DNA from 2 places in the Streptomyces sp. NPDC102402 genome. Region 1 is predicted to be linked to the other one. Evidence: riboswitches for the same ligand, from Rfam matches in the RefSeq annotation. Region 1 holds a riboswitch; the other holds the start of a gene.
What was found. A riboswitch is a leader RNA that binds a small molecule or an ion and turns the genes downstream of it on or off. The one in region 1 is predicted to bind glycine.
Positions count from the first base shown of each region.

Region 2: it holds a riboswitch for glycine, as region 1 does, so the genes downstream of both, gcvP (aminomethyl-transferring glycine dehydrogenase) here and gcvT (glycine cleavage system aminomethyltransferase GcvT) in region 1, are expected to answer to the same signal.

Region 1 covers NZ_JBIWKR010000023.1:27,332-42,452, reverse strand. The annotation lists gene ACIRJR_RS35050 (amino acid adenylation domain-containing protein) at 1-124, shown strand, start outside; gene ACIRJR_RS35045 (TOPRIM nucleotidyl transferase/hydrolase domain-containing protein) at 117-731, shown strand; gene ACIRJR_RS35040 (L-serine ammonia-lyase) at 1,023-2,408, opposite strand; gene glyA (serine hydroxymethyltransferase) at 2,565-3,824, opposite strand; gene gcvH (glycine cleavage system protein GcvH) at 3,844-4,221, opposite strand; gene gcvT (glycine cleavage system aminomethyltransferase GcvT) at 4,312-5,439, opposite strand; glycine riboswitch at 5,607-5,704, opposite strand; gene ACIRJR_RS35020 (AAA family ATPase) at 5,878-6,576, shown strand; gene ACIRJR_RS35015 (enhanced serine sensitivity protein SseB) at 6,814-7,587, shown strand; gene ACIRJR_RS35010 (enhanced serine sensitivity protein SseB C-terminal domain-containing protein) at 7,822-8,574, shown strand; gene ACIRJR_RS35005 (ABC transporter permease) at 8,931-9,923, shown strand; gene ACIRJR_RS35000 (ABC transporter substrate-binding protein) at 9,968-11,728, shown strand; gene ACIRJR_RS34995 (ABC transporter permease) at 11,819-12,808, shown strand; gene ACIRJR_RS34990 (ABC transporter ATP-binding protein) at 12,805-13,890, shown strand; gene ACIRJR_RS34985 (ABC transporter ATP-binding protein) at 13,887-15,121, shown strand, end outside.
Region 2 covers NZ_JBIWKR010000018.1:3,880-19,000, reverse strand. The annotation lists gene ACIRJR_RS32620 (PhzF family phenazine biosynthesis protein) at 77-898, shown strand; gene ACIRJR_RS32615 (CPBP family intramembrane glutamic endopeptidase) at 926-1,705, opposite strand; gene ACIRJR_RS32610 (glutamate-cysteine ligase family protein) at 1,816-3,321, opposite strand; gene ACIRJR_RS32605 (hypothetical protein) at 3,814-4,428, shown strand; gene ACIRJR_RS32600 (DUF5999 family protein) at 4,718-4,924, shown strand; gene gcvP (aminomethyl-transferring glycine dehydrogenase) at 4,995-7,880, opposite strand; glycine riboswitch at 8,074-8,169, opposite strand; gene ACIRJR_RS32590 (PRC-barrel domain-containing protein) at 8,302-8,673, shown strand; gene ACIRJR_RS32585 (DNA polymerase IV) at 8,595-10,076, opposite strand; gene ACIRJR_RS32580 (MerR family transcriptional regulator) at 10,152-10,769, opposite strand; gene ACIRJR_RS32575 (bifunctional nuclease family protein) at 10,937-11,410, opposite strand; gene ACIRJR_RS32570 (MerR family transcriptional regulator) at 11,464-12,207, opposite strand; gene ACIRJR_RS32565 (FHA domain-containing protein) at 12,249-13,031, opposite strand; gene ACIRJR_RS32560 (DUF881 domain-containing protein) at 13,222-14,064, opposite strand; gene ACIRJR_RS32555 (small basic family protein) at 14,070-14,402, opposite strand; gene ACIRJR_RS32550 (DUF881 domain-containing protein) at 14,399-15,121, opposite strand, start outside.

The sequences.
Region 1 (15,121 bases):
CAGGACCCTCCTGCACGTGGACCTGCCGGCGGCGGAGTTCTTCGACGACGCTACGGTGGCCGGACTTGCGGAGCTGGTCGAGCGGCATACCGTCAGAGCACGAATGGATGTGTCTGTTGGCTGATATGAGGTCCTTCCGGGACGCGATCACCTCGTGGGCGTGGGGCGGTCCCGCCGCCCCGGCGTACGAGCTCGCCACGCTGCTGCCCGTCCGCGGGATCGTTCTGGTGGAAGGGCCGAGCGATGTCGCCGCGGTCGACGCGCTGGCGCACGGCTACGGCCGGGACCTGGCGGAGGAGGAGATCTGCGTCCTGGCGATGGGCGGCGCCATGAACGTGGCCCGCTTCGTCGACCGCGCCGGACCCAAGGGCCTGAACGTGCAGCTGACGGGTCTGTGCGACGAGGGGGAACGCGGCTACTTCGCCCGCGCCTGGGCGCGGGCCGGGCTGGAACCGGACTTCTTCGTGTGCGATGTGGACCTGGAGGACGAGCTCATCCGCGCTCTCGGGGTGGAACAGGTGACGGAGCTCGTCCGGCAGCAGGGCGACCTGCGCCCGCTGCTCACCTTCCAGTCCCAGCCCGCCCAGCGGGAGCGCAGCACGCACCAGCAGCTGCGCCGGTTCATCGGGACCAAGAAGGGCCGGAAGATCCATTACGGCACGGTGCTGGTCGAGGCGCTCCCGCACGAGCTCGTGCCCCCGCCGCTGCGGGACCTGATCGACTTCGTCTGAGGCAGGGGGCGGTACCCGCTGCGGTCCTTGCGCCCCACAGGCGGCCGGGGGGGGGCATGCGGACCTCGGTCAGAATCGGCGGCTCCTCAGGAGCGACCTCACCGCGCTGAACCTGGCCTGTTCGCCCAGCCGCAAGGGCGCCTGGCCGGCCCGGGAGGCAGCCCTGCACCCCCCCAGGAACGAGGCAAAGGAGAGATGGCCCAGGGAGGCTCCAGGGACTTTCCGCCGCGTAGGCAGGGAAGGCCCTGACAGCGCTGGAAGATACAAACGCACTGGTCAGGGCCCGTCCGCCTAGCACTCGATGATGTTCACCGCGAGCCCGCCCCGCGCCGTCTCCTTGTACTTGACGGACATGTCCGCCCCGGTGTCCTTCATGGTCTTGATGACCTTGTCCAGGGAGACCTTGTGGCTGCCGTCGCCCCGCAGCGCCATCTTCGCCGCCGTGACCGCCTTCACCGCCGCCATGCCGTTGCGCTCGATGCACGGGATCTGGACGAGGCCGCCCACCGGGTCGCAGGTCAGGCCCAGGTTGTGCTCCATGCCGATCTCGGCGGCGTTCTCCACCTGCTCGGGGGAGCCGCCCAGGACCTCGGCCAGGGCGCCGGCGGCCATGGAGCAGGCGGAGCCCACCTCGCCCTGGCAGCCGACCTCGGCGCCGGAGATGGAGGCGTTCTCCTTGAAGAGCATGCCGATGGCGCCGGCGGCGAGCAGGAAGCGGACGACGCCGTCCTCCTTCTCGGCATCGGTGCAGCCGTCCGCGGCGAAGTTCAGCCAGTAGTGGAGGACGGCGGGGATGATGCCCGCCGCGCCGTTGGTCGGAGCGGTGACGACGCGGCCCCCGGCCGCGTTCTCCTCGTTGACGGCCATCGCGTAGAGGGTGATCCACTCCATCGCGTGCGCCAGGGGGGCGCCCTCGGCGCGCAGCTGCCTCGCCGAGTTCGCGGCGCGGCGGCGCACCTTCAGGCCACCCGGCAGGATGCCCTCGCGGGACATGCCGCGCGCGATGCAGGCCTCCATGACGCGCCAGATCTCCAGGAGGCCGGTGCGGATCTCGTCCTCCGCGCGCCAGGCCTTCTCGTTCTCCAGCATGAGGGAGGAGATGGACAGGCCTGTCTCGCGGGCGAGGCGCAGCAGCTCGTCACCGGTGCGGAAGGGGTGCCTGAGGACGGTGTCGTCCGGGATGATCGGGTCCTCGCCGGCGACGGCGTCCTCGTCGACGACGAAGCCGCCGCCCACGGAGTAGTAGGTCTTCTCCAGCAGCGGGGCGCCGTCGCGGTCGTACGCGAGGACCGTCATCCCGTTGGCGTGGTAGGGCAGGGCCTTGCGCCGGTGCAGGACCAGCTGCTCGTCGGCGTCGAAGGGGATCTCGTGCACGCCGAGCAGACTGATGCGTCCCGTGGAGCGGATCTCCTCGACGCGGGCGTCCGCGCCCTCGACGTCGACCGTGCGGGGCGACTCGCCCTCCAGGCCGAGCAGCACGGCCTTGGGCGTGCCGTGGCCGTGGCCCGTCGCTCCGAGAGAGCCGTAGAGCTCGGCCCGTATCGAGGCGGTGTGGGCCAGCAGGCCCTCGTTCTTGAGGCGGCGGGCGAACATGCGGGCCGCGCGCATCGGGCCGACCGTGTGGGAACTGGACGGGCCGATACCGACCGAGAAGAGGTCGAAGACCGAGAGGGCCACGGGAGTACTCCTAAGGCGTTGGTGGACGTCGTTGTCCGCCGGGTGGTGCGGGGACGGGCCGGTGGGCCCGGGTACGCGGGGCAAAGGGGTGGGGGCACCGCGCACACCCTGTTCAGTGTGCGCGGTGCCCCCACCCGGCGTGCAAATCGTGGGTGACTACTTGACGCCGGGGTACAGCGGGAACTTCTCGGCCAGCGCGGCCACGCGGGCCTTGAGGGCCTCGGCGTCGTACGCGGGCTTCAGCGCTGCCGCGATGATCTCGGCGACCTCGGTGAAGTCCTCGGCCTGGAAGCCACGGGTGGCCAGGGCGGGCGTACCGATGCGCAGGCCCGAGGTGACCATCGGGGGCCGCGGGTCGTTCGGGATGGCGTTCCGGTTGACCGTGATGCCCAGCTCGTGGAGCCGGTCCTCGGCCTGCTGGCCGTCCAGCTCCGAGTTGCGCAGGTCGACGAGGACCAGGTGGACGTCCGTACCGCCGGAGAGGACGGAGACACCCACCTCGGTGACGTCCGGCTGCACCAGGCGCTCGGCGAGGACGCGGGCGCCGTCCAGGGTGCGCTGCTGGCGCTCCTTGAACTCCTCGGTCGCCGCGACCTTGAAGGAGACGGCCTTGGCCGCGATCACGTGCTCCAGCGGACCGCCCTGCTGACCGGGGAAGACCGCGGAGTTGATCTTCTTGGCGAGCTCCTGCGTCGACAGGATGACGCCGCCGCGCGGGCCGCCGAGGGTCTTGTGCGTGGTGGTCGTGACGACGTGGGCGTGCGGCACCGGGTTGGGGTGCAGACCCGCGGCGACCAGGCCGGCGAAGTGCGCCATGTCGACCATCAGGTACGCGCCGACCTCGTCCGCGATGCGGCGGAAGGCGGCGAAGTCCAGCTGGCGGGGGTAGGCGGACCAGCCGGCCACGATGAGCTTCGGCTTCGACTCCTTGGCCAGGCGCTCGACCTCGGCCATGTCCACGACACCGGTGTCGTCGACGTGGTACGGGACCACGTTGTAGAGCTTGCCGGAGAAGTTGATCTTCATGCCGTGGGTCAGGTGACCGCCGTGGGCCAGGTTCAGACCCATGATCGTGTCGCCCGGCTTCAGCAGCGCGAACATCGCGGCGGCGTTGGCCTGCGCACCCGAGTGCGGCTGGACGTTCGCGGCCTCGGCGCCGAAGAGTGCCTTGATGCGGTCGATCGCGATCTGCTCGACCACGTCGACGTGCTCACAGCCACCGTAGTAGCGGCGGCCGGGGTAGCCCTCGGCGTACTTGTTGGTGAGGACGGAGCCCTGCGCCTCCATGACCGCGACCGGAGCGAAGTTCTCCGAGGCGATCATCTCGAGGGTGGACTGCTGACGGTGGAGCTCGGCGTCGACGGCGGCGGCGACGTCCGGGTCCAGCTCGTGGAGGGAGGAGTTGAGAAGCGACATCAGTTAAGTCCCTAAGGTCTCAGTTGCCGGAGAACGCGGTGTACCCGTCGGCGGAGAGAAGGTCGTCCGGCTCCTCCGCGACGCGCACCTTGAACAGCCAGCCGCCCTCGAAGGGAGCGGAGTTCACCAGCGACGGGTCGTCCACGACGTCCTGGTTGGCCGCGGTCACCTCGCCGGTCACCGGCGAGTACAGGTCGCTGACCGACTTGGTCGACTCCAGCTCACCGCAGGTCTCGCCCGCGGTCACCGTGTCACCGACCTCCGGGAGCTGGGCGTAGACGACGTCACCGAGCGCGTTGGCCGCGAACTCGGTGATACCGACCGTGGCCACGCCGTCCTCGAGGGCCGACAGCCACTCGTGCTCCTTGCTGTACCGCAGCTGCTGGGGGTTGCTCATGACCTGAATTCTCCTGTACGCGGGGGAGTGCTGATGAACGGTGGTCTTACGGTGTGAGACACGACTGCGTCACGTGCGCGGCGCGCCGTGTCACTTCCGGCGCTTGTAGAAGGGCAGCGCCACGACCTCGTACGGCTCGTGCGTGCCCCGGATGTCGACCCCGACACCCTCGGTGCCGGGCGCGGCGTGCGCCGCGTCCACGTAGGCCATGGCGATCGGCTTGCCCAGGGTGGGCGACGGCGCGCCGGAGGTGACCTCACCCACGACCTCCCCGCCGACGACGACCGGGAAGCCCGCCCGCGGGACCCGGCGGCCCTCGGCCACCAGGCCGACGAGCTTGCGGGGCGGCGCGGTCTCCGCCCGCTCCGCCGCGGCGGTCAGCGCCTCGCGGCCCACGAAGTCGCCCTCCTTCTCGAACTTCACGACCCTGCCCAGCCCCGCGTCGAAGGGGGTCAGCGAGGTGGTCAGCTCATGGCCGTACAGCGGCATGCCCGCCTCCAGGCGGAGCGTGTCGCGGCAGGAGAGCCCGCAGGGGATCAGCCCGTACGGCGCGCCCGCCTCGGTCAGGGCCCTCCACAGCTGCTCGGCGTGGGCGGGGGCGACGAAGAGCTCGAAGCCGTCCTCGCCGGTGTAGCCGGTACGGGCGATGAGCGCGGGGACACCCGCGACGGTTCCGGGGAGACCCGCGTAGTACTTCAGTCCGTCCAGGTCGGCGTCGGTGACCGACTTCAGTACGGCCGGGGAGTCGGGGCCCTGGACGGCGAGCAGCGCGTACGCCTCGCGGTCGTCCCGCACCTCGGCGTCGAAGCCGCCGGCGCGCTCGGAGAGGGTGTCGAGGACGAGCTGGGCGTTGCCCGCGTTGGCGACGACCATGTACTCGCTGTCGTCCAGGCGGTAGACGATCAGGTCGTCCAGGATCCCGCCGTCCTCCGCGACGATCATCGTGTAGCGGGCCCGCCCCACGCCCACGGTGGCGATGTTGCCGACCAGTGCGTAGCTCAGGAAGACCGCGGCCTGCGGTCCGGTGACGGTGATCTCGCCCATGTGCGACAGGTCGAAGAGTCCGGCCCGGGTGCGTACGGCGTTGTGCTCGTCGCGCTCGCTGGCGTAACGCAGCGGCATGTCCCAGCCGGCGAAGTCGGTCATGGTCGCGCCCAGGGACCGATGCAGGGCATCGAGGGCGGTGCGGCGGGGGGCGGCGCTCGGGGCAGTGCTCATGGACATGGCTCCAGGGCATGACGACAGGGGGTGGTTCCCTCCCCATCTGTCATCGGAACCTGAGAGGTTCGCCGAGAGTCCCTGAACGGGTCCCGACGGATTCGGTCCCGCCGGGGTCGGCTTGCACCTTGGGTGGAGCCGCGCAGCGGCCCGCTTTTCAGATCTGCCTCATCCACGCGGTACGGGGCCTGAGAGATTCAAGGGAGGAACTTGCTCCTTCGGCGCCCGGTGCACACGGTGACCGGGACTCTCCCGCGCGGATTCAAACGGCCGGTATGCAGTTGGCGGGGTCATCATCGCACGCATTGGGGGAGAGTGGGGCGTCCTCGTCCGTTCGGGCGCCGGGAGCGACACGTACGGGCGGAAGCGGTTGTGCCGCATTACCTTTTCTTTACACTTCTTGGGCAGGTCAGTGGGTGAATCGGCAGGGGGAAGACGATGACGTTGCAGCGCTACGCGAGCACCGCGGGGGCGGCACGCGGTGCGATGCCCCGGCAGCCGGGCGCGCCCGCCCGCGAGCTGACGGCGGGGTGCGCGCCGGTGGTGCGTGACCTGCGGGGCGAGGGCGGGCGCGGGACGCGTGGGCTGGACTTCGCCGCCGGTGACGTGGTGGTGGTGTCCGGGCTGCCCGGCAGCGGGAAGTCGACGCTGATCCGCCGGGCCGTCCAGGAGCACGCCATCGACTCCCAGGACACCAGGGACCGCTGGGCGGCCGTCCTGCCCGGCTTACTCCCCTACGCGCTCTACCGCCCCCTGGTGCGCGTCGCGCACTACGCCGGGCTGTGGCGGGCCCTCAGGTCCGGCGGCTCCGTCGTCGTGCACGACTGCGGCACGCAGGCGTGGGTGCGGCGATGGCTGGCGCGCGAGGCCCGGCGCCGGGGCAGCACCCTCCATCTCGTCCTGCTCGACGTCACCCCCCGGGTCGCCCGGCAGGGGCAGCGGGAGCGAGGGCGCGGAGTCTCCGGGTACGCCTTCGCCCGGCACCGGCGTGCGGTGGGCCGGCTGCTCCGCGACACCGAGAGCGGCCTGCTGCCGCCGGGGTGCGCCTCGGCGGTCCTGCTCGACCGCGAGACGGCCGCCGCGATCGACCGGATCTCCTTCCCGGAGTTCCCCGAGGCGCGCCTGCCGCAGGAGTAGGGCTCCCGGGGCGGGCTGCCGAGGGGGAGCGTGCCGCACGGTTCCCGGATGTGCGGAAGGCGGGAATCCGGGCGTCACCGTTCGCATACGCACAGTTCGCGCCGGGCCGGCCGGCTGTCCGGAATCTGGACGGCACGGTGGGCATGTGCCCCGCTCCCGCCTGCGGCAGTGCCTTCGCGGCGCGGGCCGGTCTAAGGTTTCTGCCGCACAGCATGGCGAGAAAGGGACACAGACACCGTGGACATTCCGGCTCAGGCACAGGCCCCGTATCCGTCCGGGGGATGGCCGGCCAACGAGCTCGAAGAGGTGCTCAGCGCCTCGCTCGGCGTGCCCGGCTCGGGCGGGCGGCTCGTGGAGGTGCTCGGCCGCAGCCAGGTCTGGGTGCCGCTGCCGAACGGCGGCGGGCCCGACAGCGTCGGCCTCGACCTGCCGACCCTCGACATCGAGGGCGGTGCCTACGTCCCCGTCTTCAGCTCCGAGGCGCAGTTCCTCCAGTGCGTCGGCTCCCATCTCTCCTTCACCGTCGCGCCCGCGCGCGAGTTCGCCCGCGGGCTCCCGCCGCAGCTCGGCATCGCGGTCAACCCGGGCGGCGCGGTCGGGATACCCCTGCCGCCGCCGGCCGTCGCCGAACTCTGCCGGGCAGGGCGTACACCGCTCGACGGTCCGGCGAGCGGTGGCCGGGTGCGGCTCCACGAGCCGGACTGGAAGGAGGATCCGGTCGACTTCCTCTCCGCGGTGTCCGCCGAATTCCGGGCGACCGGCCTGGTGAGCACCGCGCGCAGGGCGCTGGCCAGCGTCGAGGGCGACAGCCCCGCTCTCTTCGTCGGTGTCGAACTGGCCGTCATGGACGCCGCGGCCCAGGGGGTTCTGCTGGACGCGCTGGGCCGTGCGCTGGGCCGGGTCCAGGTGCCCTGGCCGGTCAATCTCCTCCTGCTCGACGTGGCGCAGGACCCGGTCGGCGACTGGATGCTCGGGAAGGTGCGCCCGTTCTACCGGCGCGAGGGGCTCTGAGAGCGGAACCCCCACCGCCACGTGGCGTCAAGCCGGTGTCAACGGCGGCGCATAAGCTGGTTGGATGACGAGACCGCCCCGTGTGCCCGGGAGCGGTGGCACAGCACCGTGAGGCATGCGGGAACAGCGGATCGAAGAGGGGCGGGACCCAGGGTGAGTGCGTCAGGCATGGGGGCGGCCGACGGGGTATCCCCTGCTGGATCGGGACCGGGAGCACGCGGAGAGGTCGAGCACGTGCTGCGCCAGGTGACCCCCGGGCGGCTCGACGCCTACGAGGCGCTGCTGCGGTCCCTGGCGGACGGCCAGGTCTGGATGCTGCTCTGGCACGGCACGGCGGGCTCCCCCGACGCCCAGTACGGCAACATGGAGGTCGGCGGCCTGGGTTACGCCCCGTGCGTGACCTCAGCCCAGGAACTCGCGGCGAGCGGCTGGAACAGGGCCCACGAGGTCACCACCGGCCGCGACATCGCCCGCGCGCTCTTCCCCGACCGCTGGGGGATCTGGCTCAACCCGCACGCCCCCGACGGCGGTGTGGGCATCCCCTGGCTGGACCTGCGCCGTATCGCCACGGGCCTCGACCGGATGCCCGCGGGGCCGCTTCGGCTCTCCGAACCCGCCGTCGAGATCCCGCAGTTCTACGCGCTGCTGTCGCAGAACGCCCACCGGACCCCCGCCGTCCGCGCCCTGCGGCGCGCCTGGGTGCAGCCCGCGCTCGGGGTCCCGTACCTGGCGATCGGCCTGGACCTGTACGACACCGGCCGGCCGTCCGTCGACGCCGTCCGCGCGATGATGCAGCAGTCGATCGGCGTGGTCCCCGACGGCCTGCCGGTCTCCACGGTCTCGATGTCCGACGAGTACGACCCGGTCGCGATGTGGCTGCACGCCAACGCCCGGCCGTTCTACGACCGTGAGGCGCACGCCCCGGCGCCCGCCGCACCCGGCTACGGCTACCCCCCGGCCACCGGCCAGGCACCGCGCGCCTACTGAGGCGACGTCAGCCGGTGCCGGGAGCGCCGGGGTAATTGGGTACCTGTTCCACGCTGTTGGGCGTCATGTCCGCTATAGCGGATTAGCGACCGAGAGGTCCGCTCAGCAAGCACGGTTGTCCGGATAACGGAAGCCCCTTGGCAGCATCACGTTTGAGCAAACATTCCCCGTCAGGTCTGGCGGGTGATCGCAAAGTGGTTGAAGACTCACTACAGCAGGTGCTCCATGCCCGGCGTATCCCTCCTTCAAACAGGGTTCGCCGGTCGCGCACCGCCACATGAACCACATGTTGAAACGAGCCGCTACAGCGGCGGTCACAGGCCGGTCACCGTCGGCCGAGAGGGGTCCCCAGCGCAATGACGGCACCGATCGAGACCACCGGGGCGGACGCGCGGCCCGAAACGGTGCTGGAAGGCGCCGGACGCAAGGAGATCGAGGGCCGCTCGCTCGGCCGCATCGCCTGGACGCGCTTCAAGCGGGACAAGGCCGCGATGGCCGGTGGCATCGTTGTCGTGCTGCTGATCCTCACCGCGGTGCTGTCCAAGCCGCTGCAGTCCCTCCTCGGGCTCGACCCCAACGCGTTCAACCAGAGCCTGGTGGACCCGGTCCTGCTGGCGCCCAAGGGCGACTTCGGCGGGATCAGCTGGGACCACCCGCTCGGTGTCGAGCCGCAGACCGGACGCGACATCCTCGCGCGCATCCTCGAAGGCTCCTGGGTCTCCCTCGTGGTGGCCGTCGGTTCCACGCTCCTGTCCGTCGTCATCGGTGTCGTCATGGGTGTCGTGGCCGGCTTCTACGGCGGCTGGGTGGACAGCTTCATCAGCCGCCTGATGGACACCTTCCTCGCCTTCCCGCTGCTGCTCTTCGCGATCTCCATCTCCGCCTCCCTCCAGGGTGAAGCGTTCGGGATGGAAGGACTCACCCTGCGGATCGCGGTCCTGATCTTCGTGATCGGCTTCTTCAGCTGGCCCTACATCGGCCGTATCGTCCGGGCGCAGACCCTGTCCCTGCGCGAGCGGGAGTTCGTCGAGGCCGCCAAGTCGCTCGGCGCACGCGGCCCGTTCATCCTCTTCCGCGAGCTGCTGCCGAATCTCATCGCGCCGATCCTGGTCTACGCGACACTGCTGATCCCCACGAACATCCTCTTCGAGGCATCCCTGTCCTTCCTCGGCGTGGGTATCGCGCCGCCGCAGGCGTCCTGGGGCGGCATGCTCACGCAGGCGGTCGACCTCTACGAGGTGGACCCGATGTTCATGGTCATCCCCGGCATGGCGATCTTCCTCACCGTGCTGGCCTTCAATCTGCTGGGGGACGGGCTGCGTGACGCACTCGACCCTCGTGGCAAGTAATCGCGGCAGTGCCGCACCGGACTAGCGAGGGGGCTTTCCTCAGCATGCAGAACAGAAAGACAGCAGCGGCCATAGCCGTGGCCGTGGCGGTATCGCTCGGCGCATCGGCGTGCAGCAGCAGCGACTCGGGCGGTGACAGCAACGGCGGTGGGGGCAACGCCAAGGCGGACGCCGCGCTGTCGAGCATCGTCAACGCCTCCGACAAGAAGGGGGGGACGGTCACGTACGAGCACTCCAGTGGCCCGGACTCCCTGGACCCGGGCAACACGTACTACGGCTGGGTGCAGAACTTCTCCCGCCTGTACGCCCGTTCCCTGGTGACCTTCAAGCCGGCCGCCGGCAAGGAGAGCCTGGAGGTCGTCCCCGACCTCGCCACGGGCCTCGGCAAGGCCAGTGACGACGCCAAGACCTGGACCTACACGATCCGCAAGGGCGTGAAGTTCGAGGACGGCACCGAGATCACCTCGAAGGACGTCAAGTACGCCGTCGAGCGCTCCAACTTCGCGCCGGAGGCACTGTCCAACGGCCCGACGTACTTCAAGGCGTACCTCGAGGGCGGCGACAAGTACAAGGGTCCGTACAAGGACAAGTCGGCCGAGGGCCTCAAGTCCATCGAGACGCCGGACGACTACACGGTCGTCTTCAAGCTGAACAAGCCGTTCGCGGACATGGACTACCTGGCCGCGTTCTCGCAGACCGCGCCGATCCAGCAGAAGGCCGACACGGGCGCCAGCTACGTCCAGAAGATGGTCTCCTCGGGTCCGTACAAGTTCTCGGCGTACGACGAGAGCAAGGGCGCGACGCTCGTCCGGAACCCGGAGTGGGACCCGAAGACGGACCCGATCCGCAAGGCGCTCCCGGACAAGATCGAGCTGAAGCTCAACGTCAACCCGACCACGGTCGACGACCACCTCCTCAACGACGTGAGCACCGCTGACGTCGCGGGCACGGGTCTGCAGTCCAAGACCCAGCCCAAGGTCCTGGTCAAGGCCGCGGAGAAGGCGAAGACGGACAACCCGTACGCCGGTGCCCTGCAGTACATGGCGCTGAACGTCAACGTGAAGCCGTTCGACAACATCGAGTGCCGCAAGGCCGTTCAGTACGCGGTCGACAAGCAGAGCCTGATCGACTCGATCGGTGGCTCGGTCAAGGGCGACCCGGCCACCACGGTCATCCCGCCGACCGTCGCCGGATACAAGAAGTTCGACCTGTACCCGACCGAGGGCAGCAAGGGCGACGCCGCGAAGGCCAAGGAGCACCTCACCAAGTGCGGTAAGCCCAACGGCTTCAAGACCACGCTGACGGCCCGCTCGGACCGTCCCGACGAGATCACCGCCGCCACGCAGCTCCAGGGCAGCCTGAAGGCGATCGGCATCACCGCCGAGATCAAGCAGTTCCCGGCGGACAAGTACTTCACCGACTTCGCCGGTGTCCCCGAGTGGGTCCACAAGAACAACGCGGGCATGATGATGATGCAGTGGGGCGCCGACTGGCCGACCGGCTTCGGCTTCCTCGACCAGATCGTCAACGGCTCGGCCATCAAGCCCTCGGGCGGCACGAACCTGATGGAGCTCGACGACAAGGGTGTCAACGAGGCCCTCATCAAGGGCATCGGCACGGTCGACACCACCGAGCGCAACGCCGCCTGGGGCGAGGTCGACCAGAAGGTCATGGAGAACGCCTCCCTCGTTCCGCTGGTCTACCGCAAGAACCTGCTCTACCGCCCGGACTCCGCGGCGAACGTCACGGTCACGGACGCGTACCTCGGCATGTACGACTACGTGTTGATGACCTCGACCAAGTAACACCTGTTCCTCGACAGCATCCCCTGAAAGGCAGGTGAAGGCGCCGGGCCGGCGGGCGTACCCCGTCCGCCCGCCCGGCGCCGCACGGCTGTGGCTGCGTACATCATTCGACGCGTATTCGCCGCGGTGTTGCTGCTGCTGGTGGTCAGCGCAGTCACGTTCGCGATCTTCTTCCTCGTTCCCCGGCTCGGCGGCCAGACCGTCGACTCGATGGCCGCCCAGTACGTCGGGAAGAGTCCCGACCCCGACGTCATCGCCGCGGTCAAGAAGAACCTGGGGCTCGACCAGCCCCTCTATCTGCAGTACTGGCACTTCGTCAAGGCCATCGTCGTCGGCGCCGAATACCAGTTCGGTCCCGAGCCGGTCACCTGTCACGCGCCGTGCTTCGGCTACTCCTTCAAGACCCACACCGAGATCTGGCCGCAGATCATCGACCGCATCCCGGTCACGCTGTCGCTGGCCGTCGGCGCGGCCGTCCTCTGGGTGATCTCCGGTGTCGCGACCGGCGTGGTCTCCGCCCTGAAGCGGGGATCGGTCTTCGACCGCCTCTCGATGGGCGTGGCCCTCGCGGGTGTCTCGCTGCCGATGTTCTTCACCGGCCTCGCCGTGCTGGCGCTGTTCGGCAACGGTGACTACGTGCCCTTCACCCAGAACCCTGCCGAGTGGGCCGGGGCCCTGGTGCTCCCCTGGTGCACGCTCGCCCTCCTGTACTCGGCGCTCTACGCCCGGCTCACCCGCGCGGGGATGCTGGAGACGATGAGCGAGGACTACATCAGAACCGCCCGGGCGAAGGGGCTCAAGGAGCGCAAGGTCGTCGTCAAGCACGGACTCCGCGCTGCGCTCACCCCCCTCATCACCATCTTCGGCATGGACTTCGCGCTGCTGCTCGGCGGCGCCGTCATCACCGAACGTGTCTTCTCCTTCCAGGGCATGGGTGCCATGGCCATCGAAGGTGTGACCAAGGCCGACCTGCCCAAGGTGATGGGCGTGACGCTCGTCGCCGCCTTCTTCATCGTCATCTGCAACCTGCTGGTGGACCTCGTGTACGCCGCGATCGACCCCCGGGTGAGGCTCTCATGAGCGACGCAATCAAGAAGGACTCCCCGGTGGCGGACGTTCCGGCCCCGCGGTCGGGCGACGACGGGCACTTCCTGTCCGTACGCGACCTCAGCGTCCACTTCGACACCGACGACGGTCTGGTCAAGTCCGTCGACGGCGTCAGCTTCGACCTGAAGGCCGGCCAGACGCTCGGCATCGTCGGCGAGTCCGGCTCCGGCAAGTCCGTGACCTCTCTGGGGATCATGGGTCTGCACACCTCGGAGCGGGCCCGGATCGGCGGGGAGATCTGGCTCGACGGCGAGGAGCTCATCGGCGCCGGTCCCGAGCGCGTACGGCAGCTGCGGGGCCAGAAGATGGCCATGATCTTCCAGGACCCGCTGTCGGCCATGCACCCCTACTACAGCATCGGCGCACAGATCGTCGAAGCCCACCGGGTGCACAACAAGGTCGACAGGAAGACCGCGAAGAAGCGCGCGGTCGAGATGCTCGACCGCGTCGGGATCCCCGAGCCGCACCGCCGCTACGAGGACTACCCGCACCAGTTCTCCGGCGGCATGCGCCAGCGCGCCATGATCGCGATGGCGCTGGTCAACAACCCGCAGCTGCTGATCGCGGACGAGCCGACGACCGCCCTCGACGTCACCGTCCAGGCGCAGATCCTCGACCTCATCCGCGATCTCCAGAAGGAGTTCGGCTCCGCGGTGGTCATGATCACCCACGACCTCGGCGTCGTCGCCGAGATCGCGGACCACCTGCTCGTGATGTACGCGGGACGCTGCATCGAGCGCGGCAGCGCCGAGAAGGTCTTCTACGAGCCCCAGCACCCCTACACCTGGGGGCTGCTCGGCTCGATGCCGCGCATCGACCGGGAGCAGACCGAGCGGCTGATCCCCGTCAAGGGCTCGCCGCCCAGCCTCATCAACGTCCCGTCGGGCTGCGCCTTCCACCCGCGTTGCCCGTACGCCGACGTCCCGAAGGACAACATCACCCGCACCGAGCGTCCTGAGCTGCAACTGGTCAGCGACGGGCACTACTCCGCGTGCCACATGTCGCGTGAGCAGCGCGACCGGATCTGGACCGAAGAGATTGCGCCGAAGCTGTGACTGATCTGAACGAGAAGACTCCCGCGTCTCCCGCGGCGGGGTCGGAAGGGTCCGGGTCCGAGCCGCTCCTCAAGGTCGAAGGCCTGGTCAAGCACTTCCCGATCACCAAGGGTGTGCTGAGGCGCAAGGTAGGGGCGGTCAGGGCCGTGGACGGGCTCACCTTCGACGTGCGCCCCGGGGAGACCCTGGGCGTCGTCGGCGAGTCCGGCTGCGGCAAGTCGACCATGGGGCGGCTGGTGACCCGTCTGCTGGAACCGACCGGCGGCACGGTCGAGTTCCAGGGGCGCGACATCACGCACATGTCCGCGGGACGGCTCCGGCCGATGCGCCGCGACATCCAGATGATCTTCCAGGACCCGTACGGCTCGCTCAACCCGCGCCACACGGTCGGCGGGATCGTCGGCACCCCCTTCCGGCTCCAGGGCGTGAAGCCCGAGGACGGCGTGAAGGCGGAGGTGCAGCGGCTGCTGGAGCTGGTGGGGCTCAACCCCGAGCACTACAACCGCTATCCGCACGAGTTCTCCGGCGGCCAGCGTCAGCGCATCGGGATCGCCCGGGCCCTCGCGCTGAAGCCGAAGCTGGTCGTCGCGGACGAGCCGGTCTCGGCGCTGGACGTGTCGATCCAGGCGCAGGTGGTGAACCTGCTGGACGACCTCCAGGAGGAGCTCGGCCTCACGTACATGATCATCGCGCACGACCTGTCGGTCATCCGCCACGTCTCTGACCGGATCGCGGTCATGTACCTGGGCAAGATCGTCGAACTGGCCGACCGCAACTCGCTGTACGAGGCGCCGATGCACCCGTACACGAAGGCGCTCATGTCCGCGGTGCCGGTTCCGGACCCGCGCCGGCGCGGTGCGAAGAGCGACCGCATCCTGCTCAAGGGTGACGTGCCGTCGCCGATCTCGCCGCCCAGCGGCTGCCGCTTCCACACCCGGTGCTGGAAGGCGACGCAGGTCTGCAAGACCACCGAGCCGCCGCTGCTCCAGCTGAAGACCGGGCACCAGGTGGCGTGCCATCACCCGGAGAACGGGGAGGACCAGGCGCCGGGCGACGCGCCGCTCGTCGCGGACGTCATCACGGTGAAGTCGACCGGTGCCGCGGAGCAGGCGGGGAAGTCCGCCGGGCCCGTGGAGCCGGAGGCCGCTGGGGAGCCCGCCGCGTCGGGTGAGGCCGCCGGGCCGGTGGAGCCCGTCGCGCCGGGCGAGGCCGATGACGCACCCGCGACGGA
Region 2 (15,121 bases), on a different contig from region 1:
CACGGGCCGGGAACCGGGGCCGCGCATCCCGCATTGGCCTTGGACCGCACGGAACCGCACGCCTACGGTCGGCCACATGAGAATCCGCATCGTCGACGCGTTCACCGACCGCCCCTTCTCCGGCAACCCTGCGGGAGTCGTGATCCTGGACTCCGGGGCCTTCCCCGAGGCGGACCGCCTCCAGCGTGTGGCCTCCGAGGTGAACCTCGCCGAGACCGCCTTCGCGCACCCGCTGCCGCCGAACGGTGAGGCCGACTGGGCGCTGCGCTGGTTCACCCCGGTCACCGAGGTGGATCTCTGCGGGCACGCGACCCTCGCCACCGCCCATGTCCTGCACACGACGGGGGTCGCGAGCGGCACGGTGCGCTTCGCGAGCCGTTCCGGCGTCCTGCGGACCACGGCACACGAGGACGGCACCCTGACCCTGGACTTCCCCACTGCACCGCTGACGCCCGTGCCGGCCCCTCCGGGGCTGGCGGACGCGCTCGGTGCGTCGCCGCTCTCCGTCCACGACACGGGCGAACGCATCGGCGACCTGCTGGTGGAACTGGCCGACGAAGCCGCCGTACGCGCCCTTCGCCCGGACTTCCGCGCGCTCGTCGCCTGTTCCCGGCGGGGCGTCATCGCCACGGCGGCATCCGCGGACACCACGGCGGGCTACGACTTCGTCTCCCGCGGCTTCTTCCCCGGAGTCGGCATCGAGGAGGACCCGGTGACCGGCAGCGCCCACACCGCACTGGCGCCCTTCTGGTCGGCCAGGTTCGGCAGGGAGAGCCTCACAGGCCTGCAGGCCTCCGCCCGTTCGGGCCTGGTCCACACCGTGCTGCGCGGCGAGCGCACGCTGCTGACCGGCAGTGCCGTCACCGTCATCGACGGGGAACTGCTCGCCGGACTCTGAGCACGGCGCAGCCGGTCCCCTGGGGGCTCAGCCCGTGGGAAGCCAGCCCACCTTCCCCGCGAGCAGCGCGTATCCGACGAAGGCCCCGATGTCGAGCAGGGCGTGCGCGACGACCAGTGGCCCGACCCGCCCCCAGCGCCTGTACAGCAGTACGAAGACGACGCCCATGACCATGTTCCCGATGAAGCCGCCGATCCCCTGGTACAGGTGGTAAGAACCGCGCAGCACGGAACTCGCCACCAGGGCGGCCATCGGCGTCCATCCCAACTGCCCCAGCCGCCGGAGCAGATAGCCGACGACGATGACTTCCTCGACCAGGGAGTTCTGCACCGCGGAGAGGATCAGTACGGGGAACTTCCACCACACCTCGGGCAGCGACTCCGGGACCACCGTCAGGTTGAACCCCCCGGCGCGCGCCGCCAGGTAGAAGGCCAGCCCCGCACTGCCGATCCCCGCCGCCACGAGGGTTCCCCGCCCGAGGTCCGGCCATGGCCGGGTGCGGTCGAGGCCGAGGGTCCGCAGGCCGGCCCCTTCCCGGATCAGCAGGTGGGCCACCAGCGCCACCGGCACCAGGGCCGAGGCGATACCGAACAGCTGCCAGGCCAGGTCCAGCCATGGGCGTCCCGGGGCGTACGACCCGTTCAGGGTCGCGGCCTGGTCCTTGAGACCTCCCGGTTTCGTCAGCGATCCGATGAAGCTGATCAGGGCGGACACCCCGCTGGCCCCGAGGGAGAGGGCCAGCACGAGCAGCGTCTCCGACCGGAGGGTCCGCCGGGACACCTCCTCCTGAGCAATGGAATCAGCCACGCGCCCCGCCTCCACCTGTACATCTCCCGTCAGCCATGCGTCGTCATAGCTTGCCCGACGGCGTCGGCGGGGCGGGACACCGGGCGGCCTCTCCCTCGCGGGGCGCGCCCTCAGGGCGCGGGGAAGCCGACAGGCCAGGTGTGCACCGGCTCACCCGCCTGCATCAGCTCGCCGTAGCGCCGGGTCGTCGCCGCCAGTGCCCCCTCCCGTTCGAGGCCGGCCTCCAGGGCTCGGTGGTAGGTGTCGACCTGCCAGGAGGCGCCGTTCACACGGAGCCTGCAGCGCTCCTCGATCACGCCGAGGTAGCGGTCACGGTCCGAGGGCTCGATGTTCCAGGCGTCGAGCCCGGCCGCGGCGAGCGGAAGCAGTTCGTCCCGTACGAGATCCACGGCGGGCACCTTCGCCACGCCGCCCGAGCGGCCGGGGCGCGGCCAGAGCAGCTCGGCCTCGATCCCGTGCCGGCAGGCGGCATCGAAGTTCTCGGCCGCCGCCTCGAAGGGCAGCCTGGTCCACAGCGGCCGGGACTCGTCGGCGAGCGCGCGCACCAGCCCGTAGTAGAAGGCGGCATTGGCGATCACGTCGACGACCGAGGGGCCGGCGGGCAGGACCCGGTTCTCCACCCTCAGATGGGGGACGCCGTCGGCCAGCCCGTACACCGGCCGGTTCCACCGGTAGACGGTGCCGTTGTGCAGGACGAGTTCGGCCAGTGCGGGCACCCCGCCCTCGTCGAGGACCCGCAGCGGCTCCTCCTCGTCGCAGATGGGCAGCAGGGGCGGGTAGTAGCGCACGTTCTCCTCGAAGAGTTCGTACGCCGAACTGATCCACCGTTCTCCGAACCAGGTCCTCGGGCGCACCCCCTGATTGCGGAGCTCGGGTGGCCGCACGTCCGTGGCCTGCTGGAACAGAGGTGGCCTCGACTCGCGCCACAGCTCCTTGCCGAACAGGAAGGGAGAGTTGGCACCGAGTGCGATCTGGACGGAGGCGATGGCCTGCGCGGCGTTCCAGACGTCCGAGAAGCGGTCCGGTGTCACCTGCAGATGCAATTGGACCGAGGTGCAGGCCGATTCGGGCGCGATGGAGGCAGAGGTCGAGACCAATCGCTCGACGCCTTCGATATCGAGGACGAATTCCTCACCCCGCGCGGCCGCCATTTGGTCGTTGAGGAGCGTGTAGCGATCGACGTCCGACAGGTTCGCCGAAACCACGTCGTCCCGCCCGAGGGTCGGCAGGATACCGATCATCACGATCCCGGCGTCGACCTCCGCGGCCTTCCGGTGGGCATATGCGAGCCCTGTGCGCAGCTCCTCCGCCAGCTGATCGAATACCCGGCCGCTGAGCCTGTGGGGAAGAATGTTCACTTCCAGATTGAACATCCCCAGTTCTGTCTGGAAATCCCGGCTGGCGATGCGTTGCAGCACCTCCGCATTCCGCATCCTCGGCATGCCGTCCGCACCCGCGAGATTCAGCTCGATCTCCAGCCCCATGAGATTCCTGGGCCGATCGAACCTCCGCTCCGACAGGAGCCTCTCCAGCCCGTTCAGGCACTGGGTGAGCTTCTCGCGGTACGTCTGCCGATCGGACGGGGCAAAGGCACCCGCCACGACCTTCTCGCCCATCGAAGGGTCCCTCCTCGAGTGGGCGGCCCGCGGCACAGGCCGCTCGTATCACGATCGATAATGCCCCGACGAGATGATCCGTAACGCCCCCGCACCCCTCGGGTACCCGGTAGTCTGGCGACTGAAGCCGGAGGCACATTCCCAAGGCATGGGGCATATGCAGGGTGCGCGGTGGAGTTGCACCGATGAAACACCGATGAGTTTGAGCCTACCGCCACCTCGGGAAAACTCCTGGCGACAGGGGCCACGAGCGGTCCGAATCCCCAGGAACCTCGCAATTCAAAGGCTCGAATCCGCCTTGCGGGCAATACGTGGGACGGCTAGCCGAAACACCGTGTGAACATTTGTCGTATAAACTCTGCGAACGAGGCAGAGAGTTGACGCATCGGCCCGTCCGCCCCGTCACCGGCCTTCCTCTGGCCCCGCACGCCGACAGCGCCGTCTGCACCCGCCCATGCACCACCGTGTCTCCGAAGTGAGAGGCGACCCACCATGCCGCTGCATGTCTCCCCGGCCCCAGCGCCCGCACTGCGCAGCGTTCTCGCGGCACTCGGTTCTCCGACCGCGGTCCGCGAGGCCCACACGCCCGCTCTCCGGTCCGTCCAGGGATCGTTGAGCCCCGAACTCCCGCTTCCCGTCCACGTACTGGACCGGATCGTGCCCGATGAGGCCGCACCTCGCACCCGCCTCGCAGGCTGGCGCTTCCTGATCCGCAGCGGCGAGAGCGCCGTGGCCGCCGCGGACACCATGCTCACCCCCGACGGCTGGACCTTCTCGCACTTCTTCGAGGGCCCGTACATCACCTCGACCGAACTCGCCGTACGGCAGGCGGGTTCGACGACGACGCCCTACCAGCCGCGCCTGCTGTCGGTGCCCGAGCTGTACATGCTCACTCTGTGGCTGCACCACGACATCGAGGCCGACGCCGGCGGCGGCACGCTCGCACCGACCGACGTGCTGGTGCCTCTGGCACCTGCGCCTCCGGGCATCACGGCCCACCGCCCTCACCGGGTCGCGGACCTTCTCCCGGTCATGACGCTGCGCGTCACGCCGGCACCCCTTCCGGATCTTCCCGAGCTCCCGGGCCTCCTCAGATCGCCCGCCTGACCCCTCGTCCTCACGCGCCCCCGCCGAGCTTCTCGGCGGGGGCGCGTCCGTACCCGTCCGGACTAGTCCGGTCAGGTCACCCCGAACCATCCGAACGGACAGTGGAGTTGGATTGAACCGTCCGGCCGGGTGATGCGTCATGGGAGGAGCACAGCAGCTGCCGCGAAATCCCTGCGGAGAGACGCCCGTGGGGCAACACTGGGACCGGACCGACTTGATGACGGGGGCGGCCATGAATACATCGTCCAGCCGCAGGACACTCGAATCGACGCAGCGAAAGAACCCATCCATGTGCCAGCACCAGCCACCCTGCCCGACCGCTGACTCCAACGACCGGGAGGCCGCCCGCCTGATGGCTCACCACCCGGAACAGGGCTGGAGCCTCCTGTGCAATGGCGTCCTCCTCTTCGAGGACACCGGTGAGCTGCTCCCGGACGGGCAGATCATCGCCCCTCACCGGCCGCTGAGGAGCGGTCAGGTGATCAAGGCCGCCTGACCACGGCGGACGAACCACGGGGGCCGGCCCGGAGAACTCTCCGCACCGGCCCCGACGCGTCTTTGAACGCCTACTCGTCGTACGCGTCCAGCGGCGGGCAGGAGCAGACCAGGTTGCGGTCGCCGAACGCCCCGTCGATGCGGCGCACCGGCGGCCAGTACTTGTCCGAGGGCGTGACACCGGTCGGGAAGACCGCCTCCTCGCGGGTGTAGGCGTGGGCCCACTCGCCCCCGAGCGCCGCTGCCGTGTGCGGGGCGTTGCGCAGCGGGTTGTCGTCCCCGCCCCACTCGCCGGAGGCCACCTTCTCGATCTCGCCGCGAATCGCGATCATGGTGTCGCAGAACCGGTCGATCTCGGCGAGGTCCTCGCTCTCGGTCGGCTCGATCATCAGCGTCCCCGCCACCGGGAACGACATGGTCGGCGAGTGGAAGCCGTAGTCGATCAGACGCTTGGCGATGTCGTCGATGGTGACACCGGTCGCCTTGGAGATCGGCCGCAGGTCCACGATGCACTCGTGCGCGACCAGACCGGCAGGGCCGTTGTAGAGGACCGGGAAGTGCGGTTCCAGACGCTTGGCGATGTAGTTGGCCGCGAGTACGGCGACCTGCGTAGCGCGCTTCAGGCCCTCGCCGCCCATCAGGCGTACGTAGGCCCACGAGATCGGCAGGATGCCCGCCGAACCCCACGGGGCGGCCGAGATCGGGCCGACGCCCGTCTCCGGACCCGCCGCGGGCTGGAGGGGGTGGTTGGGGAGGTACGGCGCGAGGTGGGCGCGCACCCCGACCGGACCGACGCCCGGGCCGCCGCCGCCGTGCGGGATGCAGAAGGTCTTGTGCAGGTTCAGGTGGGAGACGTCGCCGCCGAAGTGGCCCGGCTTGGCGAGACCGACCAGTGCGTTGAGGTTGGCGCCGTCCACGTAGACCTGACCGCCGGCGTCGTGCACCTCGGCACAGATGTCGGCGACGTGCTCCTCGAAGACACCGTGCGTGGAGGGGTAAGTGATCATGAGGACGGCGAGCTCGTCGCGGTGGGTCGCGATCTTGGCCCGGAGATCCTCGATGTCGACCTCACCGTCGTCGGCGGTCTTGACCACGACGACCTTCATGCCGGCCATCACGGCGCTCGCGGCATTGGTGCCGTGCGCGGAGGACGGGATCAGACAGACGGTGCGTCCGTGGTCGCCGTTGGCACGGTGGTACGCGCGCACGGCCAGCAGCCCGGCGAATTCGCCCTGGGAGCCCGCGTTGGGCTGGAGGGAGACTGCGTCATAGCCGGTGACCTCGGCCAGACGCTCCTCCAGCTCACGGATGAGAGTGAGGAAACCCTGCGCCTGCTCGGCCGGCGCGAAGGGGTGCAGCGCACCGAACTCCGGCCAGGTGACCGACTCCATCTCGGCGGTCGCGTTGAGCTTCATGGTGCAGGAGCCGAGCGGGATCATCCCCCGGTCCAGCGCGTAGTCACGGTCGGCGAGCTTGCGCAGGTAGCGCAGCATCGCCGTCTCGGAGCGGTGCTGGTGGAACACCGGGTGGGTGAGGACGGCGTCGGTACGCAGCAGGCCCTCGGGCAGCGCGTCGGCCGCCTCGGTGTCCAGCGCCTCGATGTCGCCGCGGACCCCGAAGGCCGCCCAGACGGCCGCGACCCGGGAGCGCGTGGTCGTCTCGTCACAGGCGACGGAGACGTGGTCGGCGTCGACGAGACGCAGGTTGACCCCGCGCTCGCGCGCGTCGGCGACCACGTCCGCGGCCTTGCCCGGCACGCGGACGGTGAGGGTGTCGAAGTACGCACCGTGCACGACCTCGGTGCCGGAAGCCCGCAGCCCCTCGGCGAGGATGGCGGCGAACCGGTGGGTGCGCGCGGCGATCGTCCGCAGCCCGTCGGGGCCGTGGTAGACGGCGTACATGCCGGCCATGACGGCGAGCAGCACCTGTGCGGTGCAGATGTTGCTGGTGGCCTTCTCACGGCGGATGTGCTGCTCGCGGGTCTGCAGCGCCAGGCGGTATGCCTTGTCGCCGTCGGCGTCGACGGAGACACCGACGAGGCGGCCGGGCAGGCTGCGGGCGAACTTCTCGCGTACGGCCATAAAGCCGGCGTGCGGTCCGCCGAAGCCCATCGGGACGCCGAAGCGCTGCGTGGTACCGACGGCGACGTCCGCGCCCAGCTCGCCCGGCGAGGTGAGCAGCGTCAGGGCCAGCAGGTCCGCGGCGACGGTGACGATCGCCCCCAGCTCGTGCGCCTGCTCGATCACCGGCTTGATGTCGCGCACCGCACCGGAGGCGCCCGGGTACTGGAGCAGCACGCCGAAGACGCCGCGTTCGGCGATCTCCGCCGGGACGCCCTCGGAGAGGTCGGCGACGACCACCTCCACACCGGTCGGCTCGGCACGGGTCTCGATCACCGCGATGGTCTGCGGCAGGGTGTCGGCGTCGACCAGGAAGACGCCGTTCTTCACCTTGCCCACACGCCGCGCCAGCGCCATGGCCTCGGCGGCGGCCGTGCCCTCGTCGAGGAGCGAGGCACCCGAAGTGGGCAGCCCGGTGAGGTCGGCGACCATCGTCTGGAAGTTCAGGAGGGCCTCGAGCCGCCCCTGGGAGATCTCGGGCTGGTACGGCGTGTAGGCCGTGTACCAGGCGGGGTTCTCCATGACGTTGCGCAGGATCACCGGCGGGGTGAACGTGCCGTAGTAACCCAGACCGATCATCGGTGCGAGCACCTGGTTGCGGTCGGCGAGGCTCCGCAGTTCGGACAGGACCTCGGCCTCGGTGCGGGCCTCGGGGAGGTTCAGCGCCTCGGCACTCCTGATCACGTCGGGCACCGCGGCGGCGGTGAGCTCGTCGAGGGAGCCGTAGCCGACCTGGGCGAGCATCTTCGCCTGCGCCTCGGCATCGGGCCCGATGTGGCGCTGCTCGAACGGGATGCCCTGCTCCAGCTGGGAGAGCGGAGTGCGACGGGGGGTCATGGTGGAGGCCTCCTGGTCTGTCACGACCTGCGAGGGGCGCCACGGCGTGGCTGCCCGTACGGCCTCCCCCTCTGTCATCTCGACCTGAGAGCTTCACCGGCACGCCCTGGGGCATACCGGCTTTCACCGTCGGTGAGGGCGGCCCCCGCAGCGGCACGTGCCGTACGGTTCCCGTCCTGCTTTCCAGAGTGACCTCGTCCGTGCGGTACAGGGGCCTGAGAGATTCCGGGGAGGAGTTGCTCCTTCGGCGCCTCCGGATCGCTCCGGAGGACTCTCCCGCACAGGGTCAGCAGCCGTGTCCCAGCCTACCAGCGGGGTCGGGGCGTGCCGTCTCGAGTGGCCGACCTCCCGGATCTGGCCTTTCGTAGAGCCTGTGGAGCAGTCGCGACCACCTGATGCAGTTGTGACCAGTGGAGGCGCCGTGCAGACCGACATCGATCCGCGCAGCCTGATCGGCCGCAAGGCCTTCGACCGTCGAGGTGCCAAGATCGGGACGGTGGACGAGGTCTATCTCGACGACGCGACCGGTGTGCCCGAGTGGGCCGCCGTGCGCACCGGCCTCTTCACCAGGGACGCGTTCGTCCCTCTGGAGCCGAGCGAGTTCGTCGACGGGGCCCTGGTGATTCCCTTCGACCGGGCCCTGATCAAGGACGCACCCGACTTCGGCGTGGGCCGCCACCTCTCTCCCGAGCAGGAACTCCAGCTGTACCGGCACTACGGACTGGACTCGTCCCCGTCCGCCGGGAACACCCCCGACAGGGACTTCGGGAAGCTGGCCGGCCACGAGGAGTAGTCCACCGGGTCCCGCACCAGGGGGAGCGGGTCGGCCGGACTCAGTTCCGGATCGTCGACCCGGAAGGTGCGCACCCGGCCGGGCCGGGTCCACGGTTCCTCGAAACGCACGGTGACCCGGCCGACGCCGCTGCCCTGCACCCAGCCGTGGCCGTGGACCTCGTGCCTCACGTCGTGCCCGGCCGGCCAGCGCCGGGAGGCCGGCTGCTCCCCGCCCTCCCGGGCGACGGACTCGGCCGCCGCCTCCTCCGTGGTGCCGTCCTGCCGCGCGGCCGCCTCGGCAGTCGCGGACCTCTCGGCGGCCGCGGACTCCTCCGCGGCGTGCTCCGCTTCGGCGGCCTGCGCGAACAGATCCTCCTGTGTGAAGTCAGCGAGCCCCGTGACGCCGACTCCGAGCAGCCGGACGCCGCCGGTCGTGTCCACGGCCTCCAGAAGCCGCGCAGCGGCCTCCCTGACCACCGCGGGGTCGTCGGTGGGGCCGCGCAGGGTCTCCGACCTGGTGAGCGTGGAGAAGTCGTAGCGGCGCACCTTGAGGACCACGGTCCGCCCGGAGCGACCCGCGTCCCTCAGCCGCCGCACGCAGCGGTCCGCGAGCCGCTCCACCTCGGACCTGACCCGCACACGGTCGTGCAGGTCCACGTCGAAGGTGTCCTCGACCGACACGGACTTGGCGTCCCTCTCGGCGACGACGGGGCGGTCGTCGTACCCCCGCGCCATGCGGTGGAGCGCGACGCCGTGCGCCCTGCCCAGGAGCCGCACGAGCTCAGCCTCGCCCGCCTCCGCCAGGTGACTGACGACGGTCATGCCCGCGCGCCGGAGATGGTCCCCGGTGGCGGGCCCCACACCGGGGAGGGTGCGGACCGGCATGGGCGCCAGGAGCTCGCGCTCGGTACCGGGCTCGATCAGCAGCAGCCCGTCCGGTTTCGCCTCCTCGGAAGCGATCTTGGCCAGCATCTTCGAACCGGCCAGACCCACCGAACCGCTGAGTCCCGTGACCGCCTTGATCACCGTACGCAGCTGTCCGCCGATCGCGCGGGCGGAAGCCGAGTCGTCGGCGAGCCCGCCGGCCTCCAGGTCGACGAACGCCTCGTCCAGACTGAGCGGCTCCACGAGCGGTGACAGCCGGCCGAGGAGCTCCATCACCTGGTCGCTCACCGTGCGGTAGAGCGCGAAACGCGGGACCAGATACGCGGCGTTGGGCGCGAGCCGCCTCGCCTGTGCCGTCGGCATCGCGGAATGGACGCCCAGCCGCCGCGCCTCGTACGACGCGGTGGCGACCACGCCGCGCACACCGAGGCCCCCCACCACCACGGGTCTGCCCCGCAGGCTGGGCTTCGCCGCCTGCTCCGCGGAGGCGTAGAAGGCATCCATGTCCAGATGCAGAATGGTGGGCGCGGCTCTCACACGGACCGATGGTGCCCTATGCCACTGACAACCGCCCCGACCCGCGTTCGTGCCGCGCCGCCCGGCACCGCTGGTTCAGCCCGCGCGGTTGCGCCGGCGCGCCAGTTCGTCGGCCGGGTTGTGGCCCACCAGGGTCTCCCCCGTGTCGACCCGCTCCCCGTGGAGCTGGGACAGCGCCGCGTCGACATCCCGCCAGACGACTCCGACCGCGATGCCGAAGACACCCTGGCCGCCCTGGAGGAGACTCACGACCTCGTCGGGCGAGGAACACTCGTAGACCGTCGCCCCGTCGCTCATCAGGGTCATGCGCTCCAGGTCCGTGAAACCGCGCGCCCTGAGGTGCTGCACGGTGGTGCGGATGTTCTGAAGAGCGACCCCCGTGTCCAGGAAACGCTTGACGATCTTGAGGAGCACCACGTCCCGGAAGCTGTAGAGACGCTGTGTCCCCGACCCGTACGCAGGACGTACGCTCGGCTCCACGAGCCCCGTACGCGCCCAGTAGTCGAGCTGTCGGTACGTGATCCCGGCCGCCGCGCACGCCGTCGGCCCCCGGTAACCGATGTCCCCTGCCGCTGCCGCACCGTCCGCTGCCACCGCCGCCGGCTGAACCGGCTGTCTGATGGGATGGTCGGCCGCACTACCGTGCTGCCGGTACGGCCCACCCGCAGCCGCACCGTCGCCGCTGATTCTCACGCCGACCTCCGTCCTTGACCTGCCATCTCGAAGGTAGGCAGTCACCAGGGGTGCGTCAACGATCGCCACACTCGGCACGCCGAGTGATAATCACCCTGAGGGTGGTTTCCCGTGACTGATTTCCGGGAACGGCTTGTCGGATGCGCCGACGGCACCCCGCGGGACGGTCACTGGCTGTTCGTGCCGAAGTCCTCCGGCGAGATCTGGTCGAGGAACTCGCGGAACTTCTCCACCTCGTCCTCCTGCTCGTCGGGGATGGCGATCCCCGCGTCGTCGAGCACCCCGTCACTGCCGTAGATCGGCGTGCCGGTGCGCAGGGCGAGCGCTATGGCGTCGGACGGCCGCGCACTCACCTCGACCCCACTGGCAAAGACCAGCTCCGCGTAGAAGACCCCTTCTCTGAGGTCCGTGATGCGGACCTCGGTGAGCTCCTGGCCGACGGCCTCGAGCACATCCTTGAAGAGATCATGGGTCAGCGGCCTGGCCGGAGCCATGCCCTGCTGGGCGAAGGCGATCGCGGTCGCTTCCCCAGGGCCGATCCAAATAGGGAGGTACCGGTCGCCTCCCACTTCACGCAGGAGCACGATCGGTTGGTTGGAGGGCATTTCCACCCGGACACCCACAACGTCGAGCTCGTTCACACAGCAACCCTAGGACGTGCCCGCCATGTTTGGATAGTCGGGCTCCTCGGCCGTCAGTGGAAACTGACCTTCAGGGCGGACTGCACGAGTGCGGCGTGGAGCCGGACGGAGAGTTCCGCGAGCTCCTTAGCGGTGGCTTCCGCATGGGCTCTGGTCTGCGGATTCCGGTGCCGGCGCAGGGGTGCGACGATCTGCTCGACCAGTCCGGCCTCGCGTTCCGCGGCTGCCTTGACCGCACGCAGATGCCGGGGTTCCAGGCCGAACCGGCCCAGGTCCGCCACGAGCCGCGCCACGGTGACCGCCTCTGCGTCGTAGCTCCCGCCGGTGGCGGGCACGATCAGCCCGTACGCCTCCCACTCGTCGAGCTGCTCCTCGGTCGCCTCCGCGGCGGCGAGGAGCTCGGAGCGTCCGATCCGGGCGGCAGTGGCCGCACCCGGCGCCTGGTCCCATCGGGGGTCGAGCGGATCGCCCTGCCCGCCGCCGGACGGCAGCGCCGCCTGCTCACCCCGCGCCAGGGCATCCAGGTGCTCCCGGATGACCTTGAGCGGCAGGTAGTGGTCCCGCTGCATGCGCAGCACCTGAGCCAGCCGCTCGACGTCGGCAGGGCTGAACTTCCGGTAGCCCGAGGGCGTCCGCTGGGGCTCGATGAGCCCCTCCGCCTCCAGGAAGCGGATCTTGGAGATCGTGACTTCGGGAAATTCGTCGCGCAGTTGCAGGAGCACCGTGCCGATGCTCATCGCGCGCTCGCCCGCGGCGGCGGTGCCGTGACCGGCACCGCCTGTCGGTGTTCGCAGCATGGACCTTCCTGGGGTCCCCCCGGACGGAGTCCGGGGAAGGGTCACACGCCCCGCTGGCTCGCGTAGAAGACCAGCCGGTACTTTCCGATCTGGACTTCGTCGCCGTTGGTCAGCGCGACGGAATCGATGCGCTCGCGGTTGACGTAGGTACCGTTGAGGCTGCCGACGTCGCCCACGGTGAAACTACCGTCCGGGCTCCTGCGGAACTCCACATGACGCCGCGACACGGTCACGTCGTCGAGGAAGATGTCGCTCTGCGGGTGGCGGCCGGCTGTGGTGAGGTCCCCGTCCAGCAGGAACCGGCTGCCGGAGTTGGGTCCGCGGCGGACCACCAGCAGTGCCGAGCCCGCGGGCAGTGCGTCGACGGCGGCCTGCGCCTCCGGGGAGAGCGAGGGGACGGCCGTCTGGCCCGTCGCCTCGGCCTCGTACGCCTCGATCCCGGAGATCGAGATGGTCGAGGTCGTCTCCGCGGCCCGCTCGGGCACTCCGCCCCGCAGCGGCGCGCCGCAGTTGGAGCAGAAACGGCTGGCCTCGGCGTTCTGATGCCCGCACCTGGTACAAACCGGCATGGACGTACCCTCCGGAGCGGGGGCGAACCCTCCACCCGTACTTGAGGTTGATGGTTCCCCGAAACCTATGCGGCCCGCACCTGCGGGGTCAACAGACGACGCGCCGGTCCCCTCGCCGGGTCCCCGCACCTCATCGCGGAAGAGCGGGCGCTCCGATCCCTGCTCCTCGGCGCCCTGACGCGGTGCACGGTGGCGGGCAGCGCTGTTGCTGTCCTCGCGGGCACTCTTTCCGAACAACTTCGCAAACAACTTCACGGGCGTTTCCCCTTGACCGAAATAGACCCGCCCGTGGGGCAGGACGAACCCTGAATGAACACACCTGCCGACCCGGACATCTTCACAACGTCCGTATCCACCCGACAGTTTCCACCACGCGCCACCGATCCGTTGCGGCGACCCCCCGCAACCCGGCACCCGTGTCCCGCGAGCCCCGCGCACCGCCCTCTCACCGGGACGACGACCGAGCGTGATCAGGCTGTCTCGCCGGCCGCAGGGCGTCCACGACGATATCGTCGGCACGCGCCACCTCCGCCGTGGCCTGCTCCTTCTCCAGCGTCTGTACGACGCCGCCGGGGATGTTCAGAGCCGGTTCCAGGTCCTGCGGCTTGCCGATGACCTTGAACTCGTACGGAGCCTCGACCTTCCGGCCGTCCACGCTCAGCTCCCCGCCGTCGCCGGAGAAGTACGTGTTGGCCACCACACGCACGCCGTTGACCTCGATCGCCTCCGCACCCGCGGCCCGCAGCTCCTGGATGGCGTCGAGGAGCATGTCGGGCTCGACCGCGCCGCCGGGGTCGCCGATGGTCAGCGTGATACCGGGGCCGTGCGCCGCGACGGTCCCTGCCAGGATACCGAGCTGCCGCTCCTTCTCGAGCGTCTGCTTACGCGCCTCCTCCGCCTGGTCGGAGCTGGTCTCCAGTTCCGTGCGCTGGTCGTCGAGGCGCTGCTTCTCGTCCTCGAGGCGCTCGGTGCGGTTGTCCAGCTCGTCGAGGATGCGCACCAGGTCCTCCTGGCGCGCACCGCGCAGGGCGCTGTTGTCGCTGTTCGACCTGACCTGGATGGCCAGCCCCAGGCCGAGGACGAACAGCAGCAGCGCCACGATGAGTTGGGCCCTGCTCACCCTCGGCGGCCAGAGACCTGCCCGCAGCCGCTGGCGGCCGGAGACCTCCCCCGCCTCTGCCCGGGCGGGCCGGGACGGCTCCGACGCGGGCCTCTCGGGAGGGAGCGCACCGGAGGGCCCGCCGCTGCCGGGACCGTGTTCGCTGCTCGGGTTCTGTTCGTTGCTCATCGGCCTCAAGCCCGGAAGACGTGGCGGCGGATGGCCGCGGCGTTGGAGAAGATCCGGATGCCGAGCACGACCACCACACCGGTGGAGAGCTGGGCTCCGACGCCCAGTTTGTCGCCGAGGAAGACGATGAGCGCGGCCACCACGACGTTCGACAGGAACGACACCACGAAGACCTTGTCCACGAAGATCCCGTCGAGCATGGCCCTCAGGCCGCCGAAGACGGCGTCGAGTGCGGCCACCACGGCGATCGGCAGGTAGGGCTCGACCACCGCCGGCACTTCGGGGCGGACCAACAGTCCGACCACGACTCCCACGACGAGGCCCAGTACGGCGATCACGATGTGCCCTTCCCTGTGTCTGCCGCACCACTGCCCGTGTCTGCGGCCTGAGGCTCTGCTGTACGTACGATCAGGCTGGGCGCGGCCGGAAGACGCACCTGCTCCTGCTCGGAGATGCTGGTGCGGATGTCGAAGCTCTCGTGCAGCGCCTGCAGATACAGGCCGTCCGCACTGTCCTGGAACGCGGTGGCGAGCTTCTTCCCGTCCCCCACCGCAAGCACCGTGTACGGCGGCACGAGCGGCCTGTTGTCGACCAGTATGGCGTCGCCCGCCGCCCGGATCGCGGAGAGGGCCGTCAGACGCTGTCCGTTGATGGCCACCGCCTCGGCGCCGGACTGCCACAGCCCGTTGACCACCCGCTGCATGTCCCGGTCCCGTACACGGCCCGTGTCGGCGAAGCCGGTGGACTCGCGCGGACCTCCCCCACCCTGGTCGGTGTCCTCGGCGTCGTCGACCACCAGCTTGATCCCAGGGCCTTCGACCGGGGTCGCACCGGACAGCAGGGCCACCAGGGCCCCCTGGTCGCCACCGTGCCGCTCGAGCGCCTTGCGCTGCCGCTCGCCGACGTCCTTGCGCAGTTCGTCGACCTCCGCCTGGAGAGTGTCGGCCTTGGAGGTCTCCGCGTTCACCCGGTCGATGAGCTCTTCGCGTTCCTTGGCCACGACCGGCGCCGCCACCCGGGCCTCGGCAGCGCCGAGTGTCACGACGAGGGCGGCCAG